DNA from 2 places in the Curtobacterium sp. MCBD17_026 genome. Region 2 is predicted to be linked to the other one. Evidence: predicted binding sites of a transcription regulator. Region 2 holds the regulator's gene; the other holds the start of a gene.
The links. The regulator HspR, encoded in region 2, represses chaperone genes until heat shock. The targets are predictions, from matches to a motif close to AAGTTGAGTCNNNNNGACTCAACTT.
Positions count from the first base shown of each region.

Region 1: DEI85_RS00315 (Hsp20/alpha crystallin family protein) is a predicted target of HspR. The motif match lies at 4,295-4,319, and genes of this name have one in related genera.

Region 1 is NZ_CP126281.1:66,169-73,465, reverse strand. It holds gene glgX (glycogen debranching protein GlgX) at 1-1,360, opposite strand, end outside; gene DEI85_RS00340 (TetR/AcrR family transcriptional regulator) at 1,420-2,034, opposite strand; gene DEI85_RS00335 (MarR family winged helix-turn-helix transcriptional regulator) at 2,170-2,706, opposite strand; gene DEI85_RS00330 (hypothetical protein) at 2,725-2,907, opposite strand; gene DEI85_RS00325 (MarR family winged helix-turn-helix transcriptional regulator) at 2,978-3,439, opposite strand; gene DEI85_RS00320 (alpha/beta fold hydrolase) at 3,490-4,233, shown strand; gene DEI85_RS00315 (Hsp20/alpha crystallin family protein) at 4,343-4,786, shown strand; gene DEI85_RS00310 (hypothetical protein) at 4,798-5,124, shown strand; gene DEI85_RS00305 (manganese catalase) at 5,207-6,088, opposite strand; gene DEI85_RS00300 (sensor histidine kinase) at 6,433-7,297, shown strand, end outside.
Region 2 is NZ_CP126281.1:465,661-472,957, reverse strand. It holds gene DEI85_RS02295 (glycoside hydrolase family 2 protein) at 1-378, opposite strand, end outside; gene DEI85_RS02290 (hypothetical protein) at 617-1,036, shown strand; gene DEI85_RS02285 (aldo/keto reductase) at 1,110-1,940, shown strand; gene DEI85_RS02280 (class I SAM-dependent methyltransferase) at 1,996-3,141, opposite strand; gene DEI85_RS02275 (heat shock protein transcriptional repressor HspR) at 3,301-3,711, opposite strand; gene DEI85_RS02270 (DnaJ C-terminal domain-containing protein) at 3,837-4,841, opposite strand; gene DEI85_RS02265 (nucleotide exchange factor GrpE) at 4,883-5,542, opposite strand; gene dnaK (molecular chaperone DnaK) at 5,545-7,297, opposite strand, start outside.

The DNA of each region.
Region 1 (7,297 bases), 400 kb from region 2:
GGTCGGCCAGGGTGAAACCGTCGTGGGCGGTCACGAAGTCGATCGAGCACAGCGGGGAGCGCCGTGAGCCCTCGTAGACGTCGGGGCTGCCCAGGACCCGCTGCACGGCGTCGCCGAGCGCGCCCTCGTCGCCGCGCCAGAAGGCACGCAGGTCGTCGCGGTACTTGCCGTTCCACTCGGACCAGTCGGCCGGGAACCCGCCGACCTGGTAGCCGGCGGTGTCCCACGGCTCGGCGATCATCTTGACCTCGCGCAGCACGGGGTCCTGGTGGATGATGTCGAGGAACGCGGAGTGCTTCTCGGCCTCGCCGTCCTGGCGGGTGAGCGTCGTGGCCAGGTCGAACCGGAAGCCGTCGACGTGCATCTCCTCGACCCAGTAGCGGAGCGAGTCCATGATGAGTCCGAGGGCCGCCGGGTGCCCGACGTTCAGGCTGTTGCCGGTGCCGGTGGTGTCGAAGTAGTTCGCCTCGTCACCCTCGACCAGCCGGTAGTACGACTGGTTGTCGATCCCCTTGAACGACAGCGTCGGGCCCATGTGGTTGCCCTCGGCGGTGTGGTTGTAGACGACGTCCATGATGACCTCGAGCCCCGCGGCGTGCAGGGCCTTCACCATCTCCTTGAACTCGGCGACCTGCTGCCCGCCGGTGCCCGAGGACGAGTACTCGTCGTGCGGCGCGAAGAAGCCGATGCTGTTGTAGCCCCAGTAGTTGCGGAGGCCCTTGTCGAGGAGCGTCGAGTCCTGCACGAACTGGTGCGTCGGCAGCAGCTCGACCGCGGTGACGCCCAGGTCCGTCAGGTGCTTGATCGCCGCGGGGTGGGCCATGCCGGCGTAGGTGCCGCGGATCTCCTCGGGGACGTCGGGGTGCTGCTTCGTGAAGCCCTTCACGTGCACCTCGTACACGACGGTGTCGGCGAGCGGCGTCCGCAGCAGGGCGTCACCGTCCCAGTCGAAGGACCGGTCGGCGACGACCGACTTGGGCATCGCACTGGCCGAGTCGGTGTCGTCGAGCTGCTCGGGGTCGTCCATGTCGTGGCCGAACAGGGCCTGGCCCCACTCGTAGGTGCCGTCGACGGCGGTGGCGTAGGGATCGAGCAGGAGCTTCGCGCCGTTGTGGCGCAGGCCGTTCGCCGGGTCCCACGCACCGTGCACGCGGAAGCCGTAGCGGGTGCCGACGGTCACGCCGGGCACGACGTCGTGGAAGGTGTAGCCGGTGCGGTTGCGGAGCTCGGTGCGGTGCTCGGTGCCGTCCTCGTCGAAGGTGCAGAACTCGACCCGCTCGGCGGTGCTCGAGAACAGGGCGACGTTGGCGCCCCCGTCGACGAGCGTGACGCCGAGCGGGGTGCGCGTGGAAGTGGTCATGCTGCCCTTCTACCGGCCGGTCGCTGTGCCACCGGCGGTCTGGGCGTACCCCTGGCCGCTCAGCGCACCGGCGGGACGAGTTGCTCGAGCAGCCGCAGCACCCGCTCGCCGTCGACGGCGTCCGGGTCGAGCAGCCACTGGACCTGCAGCCCGTCGGATGCCGCGATGCTCAGGCTCGCCAGGTCGACCGGGTCCAGGTCGGCGCGGATCCGGCCGCTCGCCTGGTCCGCCTCGATCAGTGCGGCGAGTTCGGCCCGCAGGCGGGCGAAGCGTTCGCGCATGAAGTCGCGCGTGGCCGGGTGGCCCTCCTGCACGGCGTCGGCCGCGAGGGTCGTGTACAGCTGCACCAGCCCCGGCACGGCCCGGTTGCGCGACGCGCTCTCGCGCATGTCGCCGATCGCCGACTTCATCCGGTCGGGCGCGCCCTGCTCGCGGACCTCGTGCTCCCGGTAGACGGCGAGCAGCAGTTCGTCGCGACTCGGGAAGTAGTGGCGGAGTGCCGCGTGCGTGATCCCGAGGGCCTCGGCCACCGAGCGCAGCGACGATGCGTCGACCCCCTGCTCCGCGACCATGCGGATCATCTCGTCGAGGATCTGCGTGCGCCGCTCGGCGCCCTTGCGGTACCCGCCGCGGCGCGGCTGGGCCGCGTCGGCGTCGTCCGCGGGGTGGGTCATGCACCCAACTTACCGCTGGAAGGTTTTCTCGCCACCGTCCGGTCTGGAGGCCCGTGGCGGGCGCACCACGGGCCTCCCGTCCGTCTCGCCGGTCGCGTCACACCCGCCGGGCCGCGTCAGCCCGGCGTGCTCGCGTCAGTCCTGGTCGTCGACCGTGTACTCGTCGACCGGCGCGGGCATGCCCGCGGCGAGCGCGTCGACGATCTTCGTGAGCGAGTCGGCGAGGACGGCGTTGTCCGCGTCGGGGAGTTGCTCGAGCACCTCGACGACGGCCGCGTGGAAGCGCGCGTACGAGGCGTCGATCTTCTCGGCGGCCTGGTCGGTCGGGGCGAGCACCTGCGCACGACGGTCCGTGGGGTGCGCCGTGCGCGACAGCAGCCCCTTCTGCACGAGCCCGTCGACGATCTTGGTGACCGAGGCGTTCGAGACGGCGAGCATGACGGCGAGGTCCTTCGGGCCCATCGCCCGGCCGTCCCGGTGCGCCTGGAGCATGTACCGGACGGCGAGGAACTCGTTCTTCGACAGGCCGCTCTCGATGCGGGCGGACTCGATCTGCTGGTCCTCGGCGTGCTGCAGGCGGAGCAGCGCGTCGACAGCGGTCTTCGCGACCCGGGACTCGGGCTCGCGGGCGTAGAGGTGGACGTGCTCTCGACGGACGACGGTCAACGGCATGGGGTCATGCGCTCCTTGCTAAACGGCAGGCGTGGTGAAGAAGTCCGCGTAGGACGGTTCGGAACGACCGGCGAGCAGCGAGGGGTCCTGGATGCGACGCGCGACGTACGCGTCGATGATCGCCGGGTCGGTGAGACCGACGCGCGTGTGGCTGCCACCGATCCGTGCCGTCCGAGGCATCCCGGAGTACGTGCTGTGCATGTCCTGTCCCGCCCTTCTTGCTTGCCGTGTGTCCCCTGCGGACGCCTGAACTCTTTCACGAAGTGAACGGTCAGTTCAACGAACCATTCGCGCTGTGTACGTTTTGCGCGCCGAACGGTTCGGGACCGTCGGTCAGGGTCGTCAGGAGCTGCAGGAGTGCCGCCCGTCGCGGCTCGTCGAGCGGTGCGAACAGGCCGTCGAGCACCCCCTCGGCGATGCGGTGTCCCTCCTCGAGCACCCGCCGACCGTCCTCGGTGACGGTGTGCTCGATCCGGCGGCCCCGGCCGGCGGTCCGGGTGATGAGCCCACGGCCGAGCATGCGGTTCGCGAGGGTGCCGAACGCCTGGTCGCTCTGGAACGTCGCGACGGCGAGGTCGTGCCCGGATGCGCGGGGCATCCGGTCGATCGCGCGCAGGGCGTCCCACTGCACGAGCGTCACGCCGAGGTCGCGCAGGGCGGCGTCCATCGTGCGGTGGTTGCGGTACTGCGCCCGCTTGACGGCGTGGCCCAGGGCTTCGAGGTCGGTCGGCATGGTGCTACGGTATCAACACTCGTACATAAACATGTTGATACGGAGCATTCATGACCGACACCCGCACCCGCACCGCGCTCGTCCTGCACGGTGGCGGTGGCCCCAGGACCGTCGCACCGATCGTCGCGCACCTCGCGCCCGCCTTCCACGTCGTCGCCCCCACGCACCCCGGGTGGGACGGCACCCCGCGCCCGGACGGGATCGACTCCGTCCCGGCCCTGGCGGCCGCGTACCTCGAGCAGCTCCTCGCCGCCGGGGAGCAGGACGTCGTGCTCGTGGGGTCGTCGATCGGCGGCTGGATCGCCCTCGAGATGGCCGTGCAGGCAGCTGCCGACGACCGGTTCGCCGGGGTCGTCGGTGCCGTCGTCGACATCGACGGCGTGGGTGCGGTGGTCGAGGGCGAACCGATCGCCGACTTCTTCGCCCTCGATGCCCGCGGGCTGGCCGAGGTCGCCTGGCACGATCCCGAGCGGGGGTACCAGGACCCGGCGTCGGTCACCGAGGAACAACAGGCGGTGCAGCGGTCGAACGGGCAGACCATGGCGGTCGTCGCCGGCCGGTCGATGAGCGACCCGACCCTGCTCCGGCGGCTCGGGGCCGTACGGGTGCCGACGCTCGTGGTCTTCGGTGCGAGCGACGCGGTCGTGACCCCGGCGTACGGTCGCGCGGTGGCGGCGGCCGTGCCGGGTGCGGTGTTCGCCGAGGTCCCGGCGGCCGGGCACCTGCCCCATCTCGAGGCCCCCGGGGCGACGTGGGCGGTCATCGACCCGTTCCTGGCGCCACTGCTCGGCTGAGTTCTCGGCGTCCTCTGAGCGATCTTTTGGCACTCACCAGGGTCGAGTGCTAAAACGGTCGCAGTTGAGTCGAGGGGACTCAACGAGAACCACGAAGGAGTTGATTTCGATGACGATGAACTTCGACCCGTTCCGCGAGCTCGACCGCCTCGCGGGTTCGCTCCTCGGCACCGCCGCCGGCCCGCGCTCGATGCCGATGGACCTGTACCGCACCGGGGACCACTACGTCCTCGACGTCGACCTGCCCGGCATCGACCCGGGCTCCGTCGACATCGACGTGGACGGCTCCGTCCTGACCATCCGCGCCGAGCGCACCCTGGGCGCGCCCGAGGGCTCGCAGTGGCTCACGCGTGAGCGCCAGCCCGGCACGTTCGTCCGGCAGCTGACGCTCGGCGACGGCCTGGACGCCGAGCGCATCACCGCCGGGTACGACAACGGCGTGCTGAGCGTCACGATCCCCGTCAAGGAGTCCGCGAAGCCGCGCAAGATCGCCGTCACCGTCGGTGGCGCGTCCGAGCAGCTCGCGGTCGGTTCCGGCGCCGCCGCCGAGTGAGGAGCTGAGCGATGACGTCCGTCCTGCTGAACGCTGTGGTCGCGGTCCTCGTCGTCACCGCGGCCCTCGCGCTGACGAGCCTGGACCGGCGCACCGCCGTGCTCCTCGGGGCCACCGGCAGCCTGACCGGCACGTTCCTGACCTGGGTCGCCGCGCCCCGGCTCTTCGAGCAGTCGCTCCTGGCGCCCTGGGTCGCGGCGGTCCTCGGCACGGCCCTGCTGATCGCGGGGTGGAGCGCGGTCCGCTCCTACTCGGGCATCTTCGAGGCACCACGCGACGAAGAACCCGAGACGGGGGCACTGATGACCGTGGGCGGGTCCGCCCCGTCGGTGCGGTGACCATGTGACGGACAGGAGGCCCGGTGCACGTCGTGCGCCGGGCCTCCCGTCTTTCCGTCGGTCGCGTGGGCGACCGTCGGGACTACTCCTTGTTCAGCTTGTCCTGCACCAGGCCGGCCGTCTTCTCGACGACGTTCGGCAGCTCGGTGGTGCCGTAGAGCCGGACGTCGGGGTGCGTGGGCGGGGGCATCGGGACCGAGGTCGTCGGGCCGTCGTGGTACGAGTACTCGCCCTTGCCGTCGAACGAGGGGCCGCTCGCCCACGGGCCGTTCTTCGCCTCGGCACCGTCGGAGAAGTTGAGGTACTGGTAGTTGACCTCCTGGTTCTCCTTCGACTGCGGGAAGTTGCTCGGCACGGGGAAGCCCTCGACGCCCTTCTCGCGCAGCTCGGCCGCGGCGGTCGCCCACATGTTCTGGTGCATGGTGTCGCGGGCGATGAGGAAGGACAGCAGGTCCCGCACGCCGTGGTCGTCGGTCATGTGGTAGAGCCGGGCGGCCTGCACACGACCCTGCATCTCGGCGTTCTCGTTCGCCGTGAAGTCGGCGAGCAGGTTGCCGCTGGCGGTGATGTACGAGCCCTGCCAGGGGTTGCCGTTGCTGTCCACCGGACGGGCGCCCGCACCGGCGACGATCGCGTGCTGGACGTCCGTGCCGCCGACGATCGCGGCGACCGTCGGGTCGTCCTGCAGCGCGTCCTCGGTGATCCCGAGCGGGGACTTCTCGAGCAGCTGGGCGATCATCGTCGCGAGCATCTCGACGTGGCCCATCTCCTCGGCGCCGATGCCGAACACCATGTCGCGGTACTTGCCGGGGATGTGCATGTTCCACGCCTGGAACTGGTACTGCAGGGCGACGGAGATCTCTCCGTACTGGCCACCGAGCACCTCCTGCAGCTTGCGGGCGTAGATCGCGTCGGGCTTGTCGGGCGTTGCCTTGAACTGGAGTTCCTGCTTGTGGAAGTACAAATCGTGCTCCTTCGTGTCGATCGAGCGATTGCACCGCCGATGGTTCGCCGGGGGCACTGAGCGGCCGTCCAAGGTGGCCGGATCACGCAGAGGGTGTCCCGGATGGGCCGGTTCCACGGCTCCGGGTCCACCGCCGGCTTCACCCGGCAGGACGAGGCCCTTCGGTCGACCGCCCGATGCCCTCGGCCGTCCGGTTGCGCAGGCTGGGAACATGCAGACCTCGACCAAGCACACGATCGCCACCCTGCTGCTCTGCGCGGCGATCGTGGTCGCCACCGTCATCGCACTCATGGCCATGACCCCGCCCGCGTGACGCCGCGGTGCGGCATGGGAGGATCGCTCTCGTGACCGAACGGGGCAGGTTCCTCCGGCCGCTCGCCACCCGGTCGATCGTCATCGACGTGGCCTGGGCGGTCCTGGCGGCGTTCGTCTTCCTGCTGCCCATCGACCTCGAGCTCGAGCACGCGAGCCTCGCCGCGGTGCTGTCGGCCTCGGTGGCGATCGCCCTGCGTCGCGTCTCCCCGTCCGCCGCGATGGCGATGGTCGTCGTCCTCGGGGTGATCCAGGTCGGCGGCGGCGAGCGCCCGTCGCTGGTGGACCTCGCGCTGTTCGTCGTGATCGGCACCGCCGCCGTCGTGGGCACCCGCACCGAGGTCGTCGTCTCCGGCGTGCTCGCGGTCGTCGCCGGAGCGGGTGCGACGGTCTACCTGGCGTCGACCGGCTTCCGGTTCCTCGTGCTCATCAACGGCCCGCGCGACCAGGCCTTCCTGGCGATGGCCGCCCCGGTGACCGCGCTGCTCGGGGTCTGGGCGGGCGGGGTCGCCGTCCGGGCCTTCCGCTCCCGCGACCGCGAGTCGGAGCGCCGTGCCGACGCCGAGGCCGCAGCATCACGTGCCGAGGCCGTCGCCACCGAGGCCGAGGCCACCGCCACCCGCGCCATCGACGTCGCCGAGTCCGAACGCATCCGCGCCGACATCGCCCGCGACGTGCACGATGTCGTCGGCCACTCGCTCGCGGTCATCATCGCGCAGGCGGACTCGGTGCCGTTCCTCGACGACGAGGCGCGCATCCGAGCGGTCAGCGCCACCATCGCGAGCACCGCCCGGAGCTCCCTGGTCGAGGTCCGACAGGTCCTCGGGCACATCGACGGCTCTGCCGAGGCGACCGGCCCGGGCTCACTCGAGGAGATCGTGCAGGGCATCCGCGACG
Region 2 (7,297 bases):
GCCGGACCCCGTCTGCACCCGGGCGTCGAACCGGTACCGACGGTGCATGTTGCGGGTCGTGCCCACGACGACGCCGTCCAGGCTGAGCTCCGCGACCGTGTCCAGGCCGTCGCAGACCAGGTCGACGCGCTCGTGGCCCCGCGGGTCGACGTCGACCGTGCGGCGGTAGGCCCAGTCGGCGCGTCCGACCCACTTGGCAGGCTGCTCGTTCAGGTGGAACGTCGGGTCCGGCAGCAGGCCCTCCCGCTCCAGGTCGGTGTGCACCTGGCCCGGCACCGTCGCCGGGATGGCAGGGCCCGCGACACCGTCCGGTGCGCCGGTTCCCCCGGCCAGGGTCACTGTCCAGTCGTCGCGGAGTTCCTCGCGTTCGAGGGTCATGCGGGTCCTTCTCTTCGGCGGCAGGGTGTCCGTCAGCCTCGGTCGGGGACGCCGACCGGCGGTCCGACCCACGGCCGGTTCCCACGGCCTGGAGGCTCGGCACCGGTTGCCCGGGCGTCGTCACGTCGCGCGCACGAACGGGTTGCGCTCGCGCGAGGGGTGCTCGGCGATGCTAGTACGGGATGCTTTCGGCAACCTAGGTGGTGACAGGGGCGGGTCGCGCGGGCAAGGTGGGAACGTGATCACCGTCGAACTCGCCAGGTCCCTCCGTGACGCCGGCCTCCGCTGGCACCCCGAGACCGGGGACCGGTTCGTGATCGACAAGCCCGGCATCGACGACGACGTCTACACGGTGTCCGAGATGACCGTGGAGCGGCACGACTCCCCCACCGGCACGATCCTCGGCTTCAACGGCACCACCGAGTGGGCGCTCGACTCGGTCACCGCCACCGAGTCGCTCTGGCTGCCCCGCGAGGACCAGCTCCGCGAACTCCTCGGGCCCTCGTTCATCGGACTGACCCGGGTGCAGGTCGGCGGTCGCGTGGTCTTCACCGTGACGGCGACGATCGGCGGGGCCGACCGCAGCTTCGCGTCCGAGGTGCCGGCCATCGCCTACGGGCAGGCCCTGCAGGCGTACATCACGGCTGCGCTCGCTTGAACGGCGCGCCCGGTGTCGCCGTTCCTGGGCGTTGCCGGGATGGGCGCTGAGGGGCGTTTGGTTGCATGGCACCATGACCGTTCCGAACATCACCCTGAACGACGGCAAGACCATCCCGCAGCTCGGCTTCGGTGTCTTCCAGATCGACCCCTCCGAGACGAAGGCCGCCACGCTGGCCGCGCTCGAGGTCGGCTACCGCCACATCGACACCGCCGAGATGTACGGCAACGAGAAGGAGGTCGGCGAGGCGATCGCTTCGTCCGGCATCCCGCGCGAGGAGATCTTCGTCACCTCGAAGCTCAACAACGGCTTCCACGACCCGGCCGCGGCGCTGGAGAACGGCAAGAAGTCGGCCGACCTGCTCGGCGGCTACACCGACCTGTTCCTCATCCACTGGCCCCTGCCCACCGTCTCGGACTTCGTCCCGACGTGGAAGGCCCTCGAGGAGCTGTACCACGCCGGCACCGCCCGCTCGATCGGTGTCTCGAACTTCCAGGCGCACCACCTGCACCGCCTGCGCGCCGAGACCGACGTCCCGCCGTCGGTCAACCAGATCGAGGTGCACCCGTACCTCGTGCAGGACGACCTCCGCGCCGTGAACCGCGAGCTCGGCATCGCGACCGAGGCGTGGTCCCCCATCGCGCAGGGCCTCGTCCTCGACGACGAGACCATCACCCGCGTCGCCGCGTCGGTCGGCAAGTCCCCGGCCCAGGTGGTCCTCCGCTGGCACATCCAGCGCGGCGACATCGTGTTCCCGAAGTCGGTCACCCGTGCCCGCGTCGAGGAGAACTTCGCGATCTTCGACTTCGAGCTCTCGGACGAGGACATGACGGACATCACCGCCCTCGACAAGGGTCACCGCACGGGCCCCGACCCCGACACGTTCGACTACGTGCCGGCCTGATCGGTCCCAGCACCGTCGCGAGAGCCGTCCGGGTCAGCCCGGGCGGCTCTCGCCGTCAGCGGTTGGTCGCGACCGAGGCCGTCACCGTGAACTTCGGGGTCCGGACGACCTCACGGGTCGGCCCGACCAGGCGCGAGAGCACCGGCCGGTAGCGCAGGTGCGTGTTCCAGACGCACCACAGTTCACCGCCGGCCTGGAGGATCGTGGCCGCGTTCCGGAACATCGCCTCGGCCGTGTCCGTGGTCACCGTGGTGTCCGCGTGGAACGGCGGGTTGCAGAGCACGAGCTGCGCAGACCCCTCGGCGAGCTCGTCGCCCGCGTCGGTCCGCAGCACCGTCACCCGGTCGGCCACGCCGTTGGCCTCCGCCGTCGCGCGCGTCGACTCGACCGCGATCCGGGACACGTCGGTGGCGATCACCCGGACCGCGGGACGTCGGCGAGCCACCGCAGCGGCGATCACGCCGTTGCCGCACCCCAGGTCGACGACGGTACGAGCGGTCGGGACCGCCTGGTCCATCGCGTCCAGCAGCACCCGCGTGCCCTGGTCGAGTGACGCCCCGGCGAACACGCCGCCGTGCGCGACCAGGGTCATGCCGAGGTCGTCGACGTGCACCGACCGGGGCCAGGGGTTCGTCGTGGCGGCGCGGTCGGCCTGCGCTCGCAGGGGGTCCTGCGCGATGAGCAACCGGGACTTGCCGCGCCCCCTGGAAGCCGTGACCTCGCCGAACGAGCGCCGGAGCACGTCGTTCTGCGTCACGTGCATGTACTTCACGTTGCCGCCGCAGAGCAGCACCACGTCGGGCGCCGCGAACCGGGCGACGGCGCGGGCGATCTCGTCGAGCCGATCGTGCGACTTCGACAGCCGCAGCACCACGAGCCGCACGTCGCGGAAGGCGTCCTCGAGCGAGTCAGGGTGGTGGAAGCCGCGCAGTCCGAACGTGCCGGCGTTGGCCTCGAGCGCCCGCTCCCCCACCAGGGAGTCCTGCACGACGCGGATGTCGCTCGCCCCGTACTGCGTGATGAGGCCGAGCGTCAGCACCCCGTACCGGTCGTCGACGACCGCGACCTCGCCGGGCTGCCGGAGTGCGTCGCCGTGCACGTGCGGTGCTTCGTCGAGCAGGAAGCGGTCGGTGCCGTCGATCGCGATCAGGTCAGGCGCGTCGTCGTCGCGTCGGCGGAAGAGGTCGGCGAAGTCTGGCACCGCGTCAGCGTACCCGGCGGCTGACGTGTCGCGGTGAGGATCGCACCCGACAACGCCACGACCGAAGCCCCCGTCCGCTTCACCATCAACTGAGCCCCGGCTCACAGAACGTCCCCGGTGACCAGATGGTCACCGGGGACGTTCGCCGCTCTCCGACACTCAGCGCGGCCCGCGGTAGAGCACGATCTGCGTGTTCCGCTGCGGCCGCGAACCCGCCTTGAGCGAGATCGCCGCACCACTCGCGGTGGCGGCGAAGACCCGTGCACCGGGCCGGTTGATGAGCTGGTCGGCCAGCGCCGACTCGAGCTCCCGCACCCGGTCACGCAGCGCCTTGTTCTCGTTCTCCAGGTCGAGCACCCGCCGGATGCCCTCCAGCGACACCCCCTCGGAGCCGAGGCGCGCGATCTCGCGAAGCTGCACCACGTCGCGCATCGAGTAGCGCCGCGACCCACCCCGGGTTCGACCCGGCACGACCAGGCCGAGCCGGTCGTACTGCCGGAGCGTCTGCGGGTGCATCTCGGCGAGCTCCGCAGCGACCGCGATCGCGAAGACGGGCGAGTTCTCGTCCATGTCGGTCATGGCGCGTTCCTTTCCGTCGTCCGCGTGGGGTGGAAACCCGCCTGGAGGAACGGCGAGCGTCCGTCAGGAAGCCGCGCCGTTCCTCCAGGCCGGGTCGACTGCTGTGGTCGCGCGCGCTAGTCGCGCGCCTTGGCGAGGAGGTCCTCGCGGGGGTTCTCGTCGGGCAGCGCAGCCGCGAGTGCCTCGACGGCCTCGCGCTGCTTGTCCGACAGGTGCGACGGCACCGCGACCTGGACGGTCGCGAGCAGGTCGCCCGTGCCGTTCTTCGTCGTGACGCCACGGCCCTTGACGCGCAGGACGCGACCCGACGGCGTGCCGGGGGCGACCTTGAGCTTCACGGGCGGACCACCGAGCGTCGGGACCTCGATCGTCGCGCCGAGCGCCGCCTCGGTGAACGTCACGGGGACGTCCACGCGCAGGTTGAGCCCGTCGCGCTCGAACACCGGGTGCTTCCGCACCGACACGGCGACCACGAGGTCACCGGCCTCACCACCGTCGGGCGAGGGCTCGCCGCGGCCGCGCAGACGGATCTTCTGACCGTCGGCGACACCCGCGGGGATGCGGACGTTCACCGGTCGACCGTTGCCCTGCGACAGCTTGACGGTGTCACCGGCGATCGCCGTGGTGAAGTCGAGGGTCGTCGACGCCGTGACGTCGCGGCCCTTCGTCGGCCCACCGAAGCCGCGGTAGCCGCCGGAGGTCTGACCGAAGCCACCACCCCCGCCGAACATCCCGCCGAGGATGTCCTCGAAACCGCCGGCACCGCCCGGGCCGCCCTGGCCGAAGCGGACGCGCTGTCCGCCACCGCCCTGCTGCCCGAACATCCCGCCGAAGACGTCCTCGAACCCGCCCTGCCCTCCGCCGCCCGCCGTGAAGCGGGCGCCGGAGCCCATCGCGCGGACCTGGTCGTACTCCTGGCGCTGCTCCTTGTCGGAGAGCACCGAGTACGCCTCGCTGATCTCCTTGAAGCGGTTCTCGGCGGCGGCGTCACCCGGGTTGGAGTCCGGGTGGAACTGCCGCGCGAGCTTCCGGTACGTCTTCTTCAGCTCGGCGTCGGAGGCGTCCTTGGACACGCCGAGGACCTTGTAGAAGTCCTTGTCGAACCAATCCTGACTGGCCATGGATCACCTGCCTTCTTCTGTCGTCACCGTGGGGACCCGGCTCAGGCCGGGACCGCCACCGCGACCTTGGCCGCGCGGAGGACCCGCTCACCGAGCTTGTAGCCCGGCTCGACGACGTCCGCGACGGTCTGTCCGGTGGCACCCGGGGTGGGGAGCTGGACGATCGCCTCGTGGATGTTCGGGTCGAACGCCTCGCCCTTCTCGCCGATCTGCACCAGCTTGAACTTCTCGAAGCCCCCGCGGATCTTCTGGCCGATGACCTGCATCGGGCCCTCGGCGAGGTCACCGTGGGCCTCGGCCCGGGTGAGGTCGTCGAGCGCCGGCAGCAGTGCCCGCACCACTTCGGCGATGGCGACCTCGCGGTTGGCCTCACGGTCACGCTCGACGCGCTTCCGGAAGTTCACCAGCTCGGCCTGCGCACGGAGCATGTCCGCACGCATCTCGGCGACGAGGTCGCGGTCCTCGGTGCTCAGCTTGTCCTCGGCGATGCCGCGGGCTGCGTCGGCGAGCAGTGCTTCGTCCTCCGGGGAGAGATCATTCGCTGCATCGGCCGCCGGGCCCCCGGCGGCGGGGCCGTCCGTCGGTACTTCGACGTCGGGCCCCTCCGCATCGATGAGGTCCTCGGGCTCGGCAGCGTTCGTGGCATCGCCCTCGACCTGGGGCTCGTCCTCGTGGGGCGCGTTGTCCTTGGGATCCGTCATCGTTACTTCTTGTCCTTGTCGTCCTCGTCGTCCACGACCTCGGCGTCGACGATGTCCTCGTCGTCGGCCGGCTGCTCACCCGCGGGCTGCTCGCCACCGGCGGTACCGGCTGCTGCGTCCTGCTGGCTGTAGATGGCCTGGCCGAGCTTGCCCTGCGACTCGTTGAGCTTGTCGAAGGCGGTCTTCACGGCGTCGTCGTCCTCGCCCGCGAGAGCGGACTTGAGCGCGTCGACGTCGGCCTGCACCTCGGACTTGACGTCCGCGGGGAGCTTCTCGTCGTTCTCCTTAATCAGCTTCTCGATCGAGTAGACGAGCTGCTCGGCCTGGTTGCGACGCTCGTTTGCCTCGCGACGAGCCTTGTCCTCGGCGGCGTGCTCCTCGGCCTCGCGGACCATGCGCTCGATGTCCTCCTTCGGCAGCGACGAGCCGCCGGAGATGACCATCGACTGCTCCTTGCCGGTGCCCTTGTCCTTGGCGGACACGTGCACGATGCCGTTGGCGTCGATGTCGAAGGTGACCTCGACCTGCGGCACGCCACGGGGAGCCGGCGCGATGCCGGTGAGCTCGAAGGTGCCGAGCGGCTTGTTGTCGCGGGTGAACTCGCGCTCGCCCTGGAAGACCTGGATCGCGACCGACGGCTGGTTGTCGTCAGCGGTCGTGAAGGTCTCGCTCCGCTTGGTCGGGATCGCGGTGTTGCGGTCGATGAGCTTCGTCATCAGGCCGCCCTTGGTCTCGATGCCGAGCGACAGCGGCGTGACGTCGATGAGCAGGACGTCCTTGCGCTCGCCCTTCAGCACGCCGGCCTGCAGTGCGGCGCCGACGGCGACGACCTCGTCCGGGTTCACGCCCTGGTTCGGGGACTTGCCGCCGGTCAGCGACTTGACGACCTCGGCCACGGCCGGCATGCGGGTCGAGCCACCGACGAGGACCACGTGGGCGATGTCGTTGACCGAGACACCGGCTTCCTTGATGACGTCGTTGAACGGCTTCTTGGTGCGGTCGAGCAGGTCGGAGGTCATCTGCTCGAACTGTGCGCGCGAGATGGTCTCGTCCAGGTTCAGCGGGCCCTCGGCGGTGAGCGTCAGGTACGGGAGCTGAATGTTCGCCGACATCTGCGACGACAGTTCCTTCTTGGCCTGCTCAGCCGCTTCCTTCAGGCGCTGCTTGGCGATCTTGTCCGTGGACAGGTCGACGCCGTGCTCGTCCTTGAACTTCTTGACCAGGTAGTCGACGATGCGCTGGTCCCAGTCGTCGCCACCGAGGCGGTTGTCACCGGAGGTCGCGCGGACCTGGATCGTCGAGAAGTCGTCGTCCTTGCCCACCTCGAGCAGGGAGACGTCGAACGTGCCGCCACCGAGGTCGAAGACCAGGATGAGCTCGTCTTCCTTGCCCTTGTCGAGGCCGTAGGCCAGAGCGGCCGCAGTCGGCTCGTTGATGATGCGGAGGACGTTGAGGCCGGCGATCTCACCGGCGTCCTTCGTGGCCTGGCGCTCGGCGTCGTTGAAGTACGCCGGCACGGTGATGACCGCGTCGGTGACGTCCTCACCGAGGTACTGCTCGGCGTCGCGCTTGAGCTTGCCGAGGGTGCGAGCCGAGATCTCCTGCGGCGTGTACTTCTTGCCGTCGATCTCGGTGGTCCAGTCGGTGCCGACGTGACGCTTGACCGACGCGATGGTGCGGTCGACGTTCGTCACGGCCTGGCGCTTGGCGGTCTCGCCGACCAGCACCTCGCCGTCCTTCGTGAACGCCACGATC